Regions from separate parts of the Methylobacterium sp. Leaf111 genome, predicted to be linked through region 1. Evidence: predicted binding sites of a transcription regulator. Region 1 holds the regulator's gene; each other region holds the start of a gene.
What was found. The regulator PhoB, encoded in region 1, activates phosphate uptake and scavenging genes when phosphate is short. The targets are predictions, from matches to a motif close to TGTCATNNANCTGTCAT.
Positions count from the first base shown of each region.

Region 2: the regulator PhoB is predicted to act here: its motif matches at 1,672-1,688, upstream of ASF41_RS05895 (RNA degradosome polyphosphate kinase).
Region 3: the regulator PhoB is predicted to act here: its motif matches at 1,596-1,612, upstream of ASF41_RS05645 (PhoX family phosphatase).

Region 1 covers NZ_LMNE01000073.1:41,588-44,860, reverse strand. Annotated here, with positions in the region: gene ASF41_RS21680 (SDR family NAD(P)-dependent oxidoreductase) at 1-62, shown strand, start outside; gene ASF41_RS21675 (matrixin family metalloprotease) at 155-1,183, shown strand; gene phoB (phosphate regulon transcriptional regulator PhoB) at 1,237-1,941, opposite strand; gene phoU (phosphate signaling complex protein PhoU) at 1,972-2,697, opposite strand; gene pstB (phosphate ABC transporter ATP-binding protein PstB) at 2,784-3,273, opposite strand, start outside.
Region 2 covers NZ_LMNE01000004.1:61,737-65,009, forward strand. Annotated here, with positions in the region: gene ASF41_RS05885 (AI-2E family transporter) at 1-872, shown strand, start outside; gene ASF41_RS05890 (hypothetical protein) at 873-1,637, shown strand; gene ASF41_RS05895 (RNA degradosome polyphosphate kinase) at 1,758-3,273, shown strand, end outside.
Region 3 covers NZ_LMNE01000004.1:8,998-12,270, reverse strand. Annotated here, with positions in the region: gene topA (type I DNA topoisomerase) at 1-1,569, shown strand, start outside; gene ASF41_RS05645 (PhoX family phosphatase) at 1,671-3,273, shown strand, end outside.

The DNA.
Region 1 (3,273 bases):
CCAGCGCCACCAGCGGGGCGGCGCTGCGCGTCGATGGCGGCGTGGTGCGCAGCATCGTGTGAGGACGTGCCGCCCCGACGCGTGGCGGCCGGTCCGGTAAGGATTTCGCAACCTCTGCCGCCGACCCTGGCCCGAACGCACGGGAGGGCGGTCGATGGGGGATTATGCGCTGGAAGGTCCGCGCTGGGGAACGGGCGCGGCAGGCACGGGCGGCGGCACCGTCACCTGGGCCGTCGACGGCACGATCCCCACCGGCTTCGTGAGCCTCCTCCAGGCCGCCTTCGCTACCTGGGCCGCCGCCGCCGACATCGCCTTCCAGCAGGTGGCCGCAACGGCCAACGCCCAGATCGACTTCACCCTCGGGGGGATCGACGGGCTCGGCAAGACCCTGGGCTACGCCACCTATTCCTACAGCGGCCAGCGCATGCAGTCCGCGGAGGTGACCTTCGACAGCGGCGAGGGCTGGCACGCCTCCGGCGCCCGCATCGTCGGCACCCAGAACGTGGATCTCTCCCTGGTGGCGCTGCACGAGATCGGCCACGCGCTCGGCCTCGACCATTACGACGCCAAGCCCGAGGTGATGAACGCCATCCTCGACAGGGGCATCACGACCCTGGCGGCCGGCGACATCGCCGGGATCCAGGCCCTGTACGGTGCGCCGCCCGCCCCGGTGGTGGCCGCGGCGGCACAGACGAGCCCGGTCGCCGGCACCGCCGTCACGGCGGTCTATCGGTTCTACGACACCCGTACGGGGGATCACTTCTACACCACGAGCACGGCCGAGAAGGCGCAGATCGAAAAGACGCTGCCGTGGTTCACCTACGAGGGCACCCCGTGGGCGGCCCCGGCCCAGGGCGCCGACACGGTGGACGTGTTCCGGTTCTTCGACACGGCCTCGAACGCCCACTTCTTCACGACGAGCGTCGCCGAGCGAGATCAGGTCGTCAAGACGGCGCCGACCTACACGTACGAGGGCGTGGCCTTCGAGGCCTACGCGGATGCGGGCGCCCCCGGCGGCCTGACCCTGGAGCGCTTCTACAACACCCAGACCGGCCAGCATCACTTCGCCGGCAGTGCCGAGGAAGCCAACGGCATCAACCACGGCGCCGCCGGTCCGGGCTGGGTCGACGAGGGCAAGGCCTTCACCGTCCACCTGCCCACCGACGCGATGATTTTCGCCTAGGCGGCGGGCCCGGCTGTCCGCCTGACGGCTGGGCCGGCGCGCCTCGGGATCGGCTACTCGGCCTCGGCCTCGAACATCTCGTCGAAGGAGTAGCCCGAGCCGCGGACCGTGCGGATCGGGTCGCTCTGGCGCGGGCGGTTCAGGGCCTTGCGCAGGCGCCCGACATGGACGTCGACCGTGCGCTCGTCGATGTAGATGTCGTGGCCCCAGACGCCGTCGAGGAGCTGCTCGCGCGAGAACACCCGGCCGGGGCTCTGCATCAGGAATTCGAGGAGCTTGAACTCGGTCGGCCCGAGATGGATCTCGCGGCCTTCCCGGCGGATGCGGTGGCTGACCCGGTCGAGCTCGATGTCGCCGGCCACCAGCAGGTTGGCGACGTGGGCCGGCTTGGCCCGGCGCAGCAGGGCGCGGACCCGGGCGAGGAGCTCCGGCACCGAGAACGGCTTCACGATGTAGTCGTCGGCGCCCGTTCCGAGGCCCCGGATGCGGTCGCCCTCCTCGCCCCGCGCCGTGAGCATGATGACAGGCAGCCGCTCGGTCTCGCGCCGGGCGCGGATGCGGCGGCAGAGCTCGATCCCCGACAGGGCCGGCAGCATCCAGTCGAGCAGGACGAGGTCGGGCACCTGCTCCTGCAGGCGCAGGTCCGCCTCGTCGCCGCGGGCGGCCGAGTCGACGATGAACCCCTCGGCCTCGAGGTTGTAGCGGAGGAGGAGGGTCAGGGCCTCCTCGTCCTCGACGATCAGGATACGCGTACTCATCGTGCGCTTTCGATCAGAGCGGCACGGGGGTCAGGCCGCGCCGGGCATGTCCACGGTGGCGTAGTTGGACGCGTCGTTCTTCGGGCGCTCGCGCTCGGCCAGGAGATTCTCGCCGGTGACGAGGTAGTGGATCGTCTCGGCGATGTTGGTGGTGTGGTCGCCGATGCGCTCGATGTTCTTGGCCACGAACAGGAGATGCGTGCAGAACGAGATGTTGCGCGGGTCCTCCATCATGTAGGTCAGGAGCTCGCGGAACAGGGAATTGTAGAGGGCGTCGATGGCGTCGTCGCGCTCCCAGACGTCGAGGGCCGCCTTGGTGTCGCGGCTGGCATAGGCGTCGAGGACGTCCTTGAGCTGCTCCTGCACCAGGTCGCTCATGTGCTGGACGCCGATGACGATCTTCTGCGGCTGGATCTGGTCGGCGATCGCCACGACGCGCTTGGCGACGTTCTTGGCGAGGTCGCCGATGCGTTCGAGATCGTTCGACACGCGGATCGCCGTCACGGTCTCGCGCAGGTCGATGGCCAGGGGCTGGCGCCGGGCGATGAGCAGGATCGCCCGCTCCTCGATCTCGCGCTGGAGGGTGTCGAGGCGGGCGTCGGCGGCGATCACCGCCTGGGCCAGGGGCGCGTCCCGGCGCACCAGGGCCTCGCCGGCCTCGGTCATCATCTTCTCGGCGATGCCGCCCATCTCGGAGATCGAGCGGCGCAGGTCCTCGAGGTCCGTATCGTAGGATTTGACGATGTGGTCGGGCATGGGGTTCGCTCCTCGATCGGGCCCGCCTGTCCGGGGCCCGCCCTGGCGGTGATGGGGGACGCGGGCCGAGACCGGCCGGCGGAGGATCAGCCGAAGCGGCCGGTGATGTAGTCCTGCGTCTGGCGCTTTTCCGGATTCATGAAGATGCGCGTGGTGGGCCCGAACTCCACCAGTTCGCCGAGATACATGAAGGCGGTGAACTGCGAGATGCGCGCCGCCTGCTGCATGTTGTGCGTGACGATGACGATGGTGAATTCCGAACGCAGCTGCTCGATCAGCTCCTCGATGCGGCCCGTCGAGATCGGGTCGAGGGCCGAGGTCGGCTCGTCGAACAGGATCACCTCGGGGCGCTGGGCCACCGTGCGGGCGATGCAGAGGCGCTGCTGCTGGCCGCCCGAGAGGCCCATGCCGGATTGCTTGAGCTTGTCCTTCACCTCGTCCCAGAGGGCGGCCTTGCGCAGGGATTCCTCGACGCGCATGTCGAGGTCGGCCTTGGGCAGCTTCTCGTAGAGGCGCAGGCCGAAGGCGACGTTGTCGTAGATCGACATCGGGAACGGGGTCGGCTTCTGGAACACC
Region 2 (3,273 bases), on a different contig from region 1:
TCGTGGTGCCGCTCGCCGCCAATCAGGTCTCCGCCCTCGTGGCGACTCTGCCCGGCATGGTCTCGCGGCTGCAGGGCATCCTCGCCGAACGGGCCGGCCCACTGCTGCAGCGGGTGGGAGGCGCCGACGTGCTCACCGATCTGCAGTCGCAGGTCGGCACCTTGGTGGGACAGGGCGGCACCTGGTTCCTGACCTTCCTGAAATCCTTGTGGTCGGGCAGCCAAGCGCTGATCTCCATCGCATCGCTCCTCGTCGTCACGCCGGTGGTGGCATTCTACCTCCTCGTCGATTGGGACCGGATGATCGCGACCCTCGACGGCTGGGTGCCTCCCCGGCATCGCCCGGTGGTCCGGCGCCTCGGGCGCGAGATCGACGGGGCGGTGACGGGGTTCGTCCGCGGGCAGACCCTGGTCTGCCTCATCCTCGGCACCTTCTACGCCGTCGGCCTCTTCTTCGTCGGATTGAACTTCGGCGTCCTCATCGGCCTGATCGCCGGCTTCCTCACCTTTATCCCCTACGTGGGGACGCTGACCGGCTTCCTGCTCTCGGTCGGGGTCGCCCTGGCGCAGTTCTGGCCAGGTTCCGACTGGCTGCATATCGGCCTGACCATCGGGGTGTTCGTGGTGGGACAGTTCCTCGAAGGCAACATCATCTCGCCCAAGCTCGTGGGCGAATCGGTGGGTCTTCATCCGGTCTGGCTGATGTTCGCACTCCTCGCCTTCGGCTCGCTTTTCGGTTTCCTCGGGCTGTTGCTGGCCGTTCCGGTGGCGGCGTCCATCGGCGTGCTGGTCCGCTTCGTCCTGGAGCGTTACCTCCAGAGTCCGCTCTACTACGCGGACGCACCCGCGCTCCTGTCGAAGCCTGAACCCTGAATGGCAACCCGCGACACCGTCCCCCCGAAGCAGCTGGCCTTCGACCTGCCGGCCGACCCGCGCTACGGCCGCGAGGACTTCCTCGTGGGCCCGGCCAACGAGGCCGCCTATACGCTGGTCGAGGCTTGGCCCAACTGGCCCGACACGGTGTGCCTGCTCACCGGACCACCGGGGAGCGGCAAGAGCCATCTCGCCTCGATCTGGGCGACCCGCTCCCACGCCTGGACGGCCCAGGCTTCTGAGATCACCGCTGCTACGGTGCCGCGCTTCCTCTCCAACGGCGCCCTGGTGATCGAGGACATCGACCGAGTGGGAGCGGACGGGAGCGCGCCCCGCGACGAGGCGGCCCTGTTCCACCTCCTCAACCTCGCGCGCGAACGGGGCTGCCCGGTGCTGGTCACTTCCGCCACCTCGGTGGAGGGGCTGGGCCTGACGACGGCGGACCTGCGTTCCCGCCTGCGCCTCGCCCCCGGCGCCACCATCCTGCCCCCGGACGACGCCCTGTTGCGCGCGGTCCTCGTCAAGCTGTTCGTCGACCGGCAGCTGGTGGTGGATCTCGCCATCGTGGAGGCCCTGGCCCTGCGGATCGACCGTTCCCTCGGGCGCGCCCGAGAAGTGGTCACCGCCCTGGACCGGGATGCCCTCAGCCGGGGTCGACGCATCACCAAGCCACTGGCGCTGGCAGTGCTGGAGCGCCTTGGCTTCGGGCCCGAAGAACCGGAGGACGAGGACGAGACGGATCCCGGGGATCATGCCCCGATCTGACGGCGGCCTGGCTACACGACCAACGGCCGAAGATCGTCATGCAACCGTCACAAACGCCGGCCCGGCCCATGCTACGACGCCGACCCTCGAAGACCTGTAGGAGACGAACTCTTGGCGGACATGGACTCGGACACGACCGCATCGGATGCCGGAACCCCGCGTGTCACCGAGGGCCGCACGCGGGCTGCCCGGCCCGCCGCCCGGCGGACCGGGCAGCCCGCAGCGGTAGCCTCCAAACCTCAGCCGGGGAAGACGATCCGGGACGCGCTCGCGGATGCCAAGGCACCCGTATCCAATGCCCTGCCCGATGCCGATCTCGACCTGCCGCCTCCCGGAGACCTGCCGCTCCCTCCCGCCGAGGGCCTCCCAGGTGCGGAGGCGCGTGATTCCGTGCGGGAGGCAGGGCTCGCCCTGCGCCACTCGCCCGAGCGCTTCGTCAACCGCGAACTGTCCTGGCTCCAGTTCAATCGCCGGGTGTTGGAGGAGGCCTCGAACGCCAACCACCCCCTTCTGGAGCAGGTCCGGTTCCTCTCAATCTCGGCCAACAACCTCGACGAATTCTTCATGGTGCGCGTCGCTGGCCTGCACGACCAGGTTCGTGCCGGTCTCGTCCTGCCCTCGCAGGACGGCCTGACCCCGGCCGAGCAGCTGGCGCGGGTGGGGACCGAGGTCTCTCGCCTCGCCCTCGACCAGCAGGCGCGCTGGCGCGAGCTGCGCGGTGAACTCCTCGGCGTCGGCATCGAGCTCATGGAGCCCGCGGGCCTGACCCAGGATCACAAGGCGTGGCTGGAGGACTACTTCCTCAACCACGTCTTTCCGGTCCTGACGCCGCTCGCCATCGATCCGGCGCACCCGTTCCCGTTCATCCCGAATCTCGGCTCCACCATCGCACTGATGCTGGTGCGCCCCCGCGACGGCCGGACCCTACGCGCGTTGATCCGTTTGCCAGCGGTGCTCGACCGCTTCGTGCGCCTACCGGATGCCGAGAACGATGCGACCGCCCGCTTCATCGCCATCGAGCAGGTCATCGTGCTGTTCACCGGGCGGCTCTTCCCCGGCTATGCCTTGCGCGGACAGGGCGCGTTCCGCGTCATCCGCGACTCGGACCTCGAGATCGAGGAGGAGGCCGAGGATCTCGTCCTGCATTTCGAGACGGCCCTCAAGCAGCGCCGCCGCGGCGTCGTCATCCGGCTGGAGGTCGAGGCCGGGATGCCCGAGGACCTGCGTGCCTTCGTGGCCGACGAGCTCGAGATCAGCAGCGACGCGGTGATCTTCGTGGAGGGGATGCTCGCCCTCAACGAGCTATCGCAGATCGTCGGCATCGATCGGCCGGACCTGAAGTTCAAGTCCTACAACCCCCGCTTCCCCGAGCGCATTCGCGAGAGCGGCGGCGACGTCTTCGCGGCGATCCGACAGAAGGACTTCATCGTCCACCACCCCTACGAATCCTTCGATGCGGTGGTGCAGTTCCTCGCCCAGGCCGCCCGCGACCCCAACGTGGTGGCGATCAAGCAGACGCTCTACCGCACCTCCTCGAACTCGCCGATCGTTGCGGCCCTGGCGGAAGCCGCCGAGCTCGGCAAGTCGGTGACGGCGCTGGTCGAGCTGAAGGCCCGCTTTGACGAGGAGGCCAACA
Region 3 (3,273 bases), on a different contig from region 1:
GCCCAGGTCGGGCCGCGCACGCTGGAGCTGCGCGCCACCGGCCAGGTGGTGAAGTTCGACGGCTTCCTCACCCTCTACCAGGAGGGCAAGGACGACGAGGAGGACGAGGACGGCCGGCGCCTGCCGCCCATGAAGGCGGGCGACCCGCTCAAGCGCGAGCGCATCGCCTCGACCCAGCACTTCACCGAGCCGCCGCCGCGCTATTCCGAGGCCAGCCTCGTCAAGCGCATGGAGGAGCTCGGCATCGGCCGGCCCTCCACCTACGCCGCCGTGCTGCAGACCCTGCGCGACCGCGAATACGTGCGGATCGACAAGAAGCGCCTCGTGGCCGAGGACAAGGGCCGCCTCGTCACCGGCTTCCTGGAGAGCTTCTTCAAGCGCTACGTCGAGTACGACTTCACCGCCGACCTCGAGACGCAGCTCGACCGGGTCTCGAACGCCGAGATCGACTGGCGCGAGGTGCTGCGCGACTTCTGGCGCGACTTCTCCGCCGCGATCGCCGGCACCAAGGAGCTGCGCGTCGCGGAGGTGCTCGACGCGCTCAACGACCTGCTCGGCGCCCACATCTTCCCGGAGAAGGCCGACGGCTCGAACCCGCGCACCTGCCCCACCTGCGGCTCCGGCCAGCTCTCCCTGAAGCTCGGCAAGTTCGGCGCCTTCGTGGGCTGCTCGAACTATCCGGAGTGCAAGTACACCCGCCAGCTCGCCGCCTCGGGCGTCGAGGGCGACGGCGAGAGCTCGTCGGAGAACGGCGGTCAGCCCGGCACGCGGGTGCTCGGCAACGATCCCGCCTCCGGCCTGCCCGTGACGGTGCGCGACGGCCGCTTCGGTCCCTTCGTCCAGCTCGGCGAGGCCGCGGCCGAGAAGGAGGCGCCCAAGCCCAAGCGCTCCTCGATTCCGAAGGGCACCAGCCCGTCCTCGGTCGACCTGGAGATGGCCCTGAAGCTGCTCGCCCTGCCGCGCGAGGTGGCCCGCCACCCCGAGACCGGCGAGCCGATCCTGGCCAATCTCGGGCGCTTCGGGCCGTACGTGCAGCACGGCAAGATGTACGCGAATCTCGGGCGCGACGACGACGTGCTGGAGATCGGCGCCAACCGGGCCATCGACCTCATCGTCGCCAAGGAGCAGGGCGGCGGCCGGCGCGGGCCGGCGGCCGATCCGGGCCGGCCCCTCGGCGAGCACCCGGAGACGGGCAAGCCCATCGTGGTGAAGTCGGGCAAGTACGGCCCCTACGTCACCGACGGCACCACCAACGCGACGCTGCCCAAGACCATGGCGGCCGAGGCGGTCGACCTGCCCCAGGCACTGGAGCTGATCGCCGCCCGGGAAGCCGCGGGCGGGGGCAAGAAGAAGGCTCCGGCCCGCAAGGCGGCGGGCGCCAAGGCCCCGGCGAAGAAGGCGGCGGTCAAGAAGGCCCCTGCGGCGAAGGCCGCCGGGAAGACGGCTGCAGCGGACGGGGACGAGGCCTCGGCCAAGCCCGCCGCGAAGGCGACGGCCGCCAAGAAACCGGCGAAGAGCACCAAGGCTGCGGCCGAGAAGCCCGCCGCCGCGGCGCGCCGGAAGGCTTAAGGATCGGTGGCCGGGGCACCGGCCGCTGTCACACCGGTGCCATGCGGGCGGGGTAGCGGGGACGGTCGTCAGCCCGCGCCCCGCACCGGACCCGCCACGCCATGACCGCATCGAACCAGAACCGCTCGCAGGCCGCCGAGGCCGCCGAGGATCGCGGGTCGAACGGCAGCGCCAACCCGACCTTCGGCGACGTGGTGGCGGCGCGCTTCGACCGGCGCGACCTCCTGCGCGGGCTCCTCGGGGTCGGCGCCATCGCGGCGGTGGTGACGCCCCGCGCCCTGGCCGCCGGCGGGGCGGTGGGTCCGGCGTCGCCGGCCAGCGACTCCCGATTCCCGTTCGCGGAGATCGAGGCCGGCTCGGACGCGCACCACCACGTCGCCGCCGGGCACGATGCCGAGATCCTGATCCGCTGGGGCGACCCGGTGCTGCCCGGCGCGCCCGCCTTCGACCCGCGCAATCAGTCCGCGGCGGCACAGGTCCAGCAGTTCGGCTACAACAACGACTTCGTCGGCTACTTCCCCATGCCGGGGGCGGCCGACCCGGCGGCGCACGGCCTCCTCGTCGTCAACCACGAATACACCAACGAGGAACTCATGTTCCCCGGCCTCGGGCGCCAGGACGGCAAGGCGGTGGACTTCCAGGGCATGACCCGGGCGCTCGTCGACATCGAGATGGCGGCCCATGGCGGCTCGGTCCTCGAGATCCGGCGCCGGGACGGCCGCTGGACGGTGGTGCCGGATTCCAAATACGCCCGCCGCATCACCGCCACGACGCCGATGGCGCTGACCGGCCCGGCCGCCGGCACCGACCGGGTGCGGACCGGCGCCGATCCCAGCGGCCGGTCGGCCCTCGGGATGATCAACAACTGCGCCGGCGGCACGACCCCCTGGGGCACGTGGCTGACCTGCGAGGAGAACATCAACTACTACTTCTCCGGCGCCCTGCCGAAGGACTCGCCGGAGGCCGCCAACCATAAGCGCTTCAACCTGCCGGCCAACGCCTATGCCTGGGGCCGCTTCCACCCGCGCTTCGACCTCGGCCGCGAGCCCAACGAGCCGAACCGCTTCGGCTGGGTGGTGGAGATCGACCCCTTCGACCCGACGAGCGTCCCCAAGAAGCGCACGGCCCTGGGGCGCTTCAAGCACGAGGGCGCGGCCGGCATCGTCGCGAAGGCCGGGCAGTACGTGATCTACCAGGGCGACGACGAGCGTTTCGACTACGTCTACAAGTTCGTCACCCTGGGCCGGGCCGACAGCGGCGACCGCGACCTCCTCGATTCCGGCACCCTGCATGTCGCCCGCTTCGACGCCGACGGGCGCGGCACCTGGATGCCGCTGGTCTTCGGGCAGGGTCCGCTGACGCCCGAGAACGGCTTTGCATCCCAGGCCGACGTGGTGATCGGCGCCCGGCTCGCCGCCGACCGGCTCGGGGCCACCAAGATGGACCGGCCCGAGGACGTCGAGGCCAACCCGAAGACCGGCAAGGTCTACGTGATGCTGACCAACAACGGGAAGCGCAAGGCCGATCAGGTCGACGCCGCCAACCCGCGGGCCGACAACCGGTTCGGCCACATCGTCGAGCTCACCCCCGACGACGGCGACCATGCCGCCACCGGATTCACCTGGGAGATCCTGGTCCGCTGCGGCGACCCGAGCATCGCCCAGGTCGGCGCCACCTTCTCGTCGGCCACCACGACGAACGGCT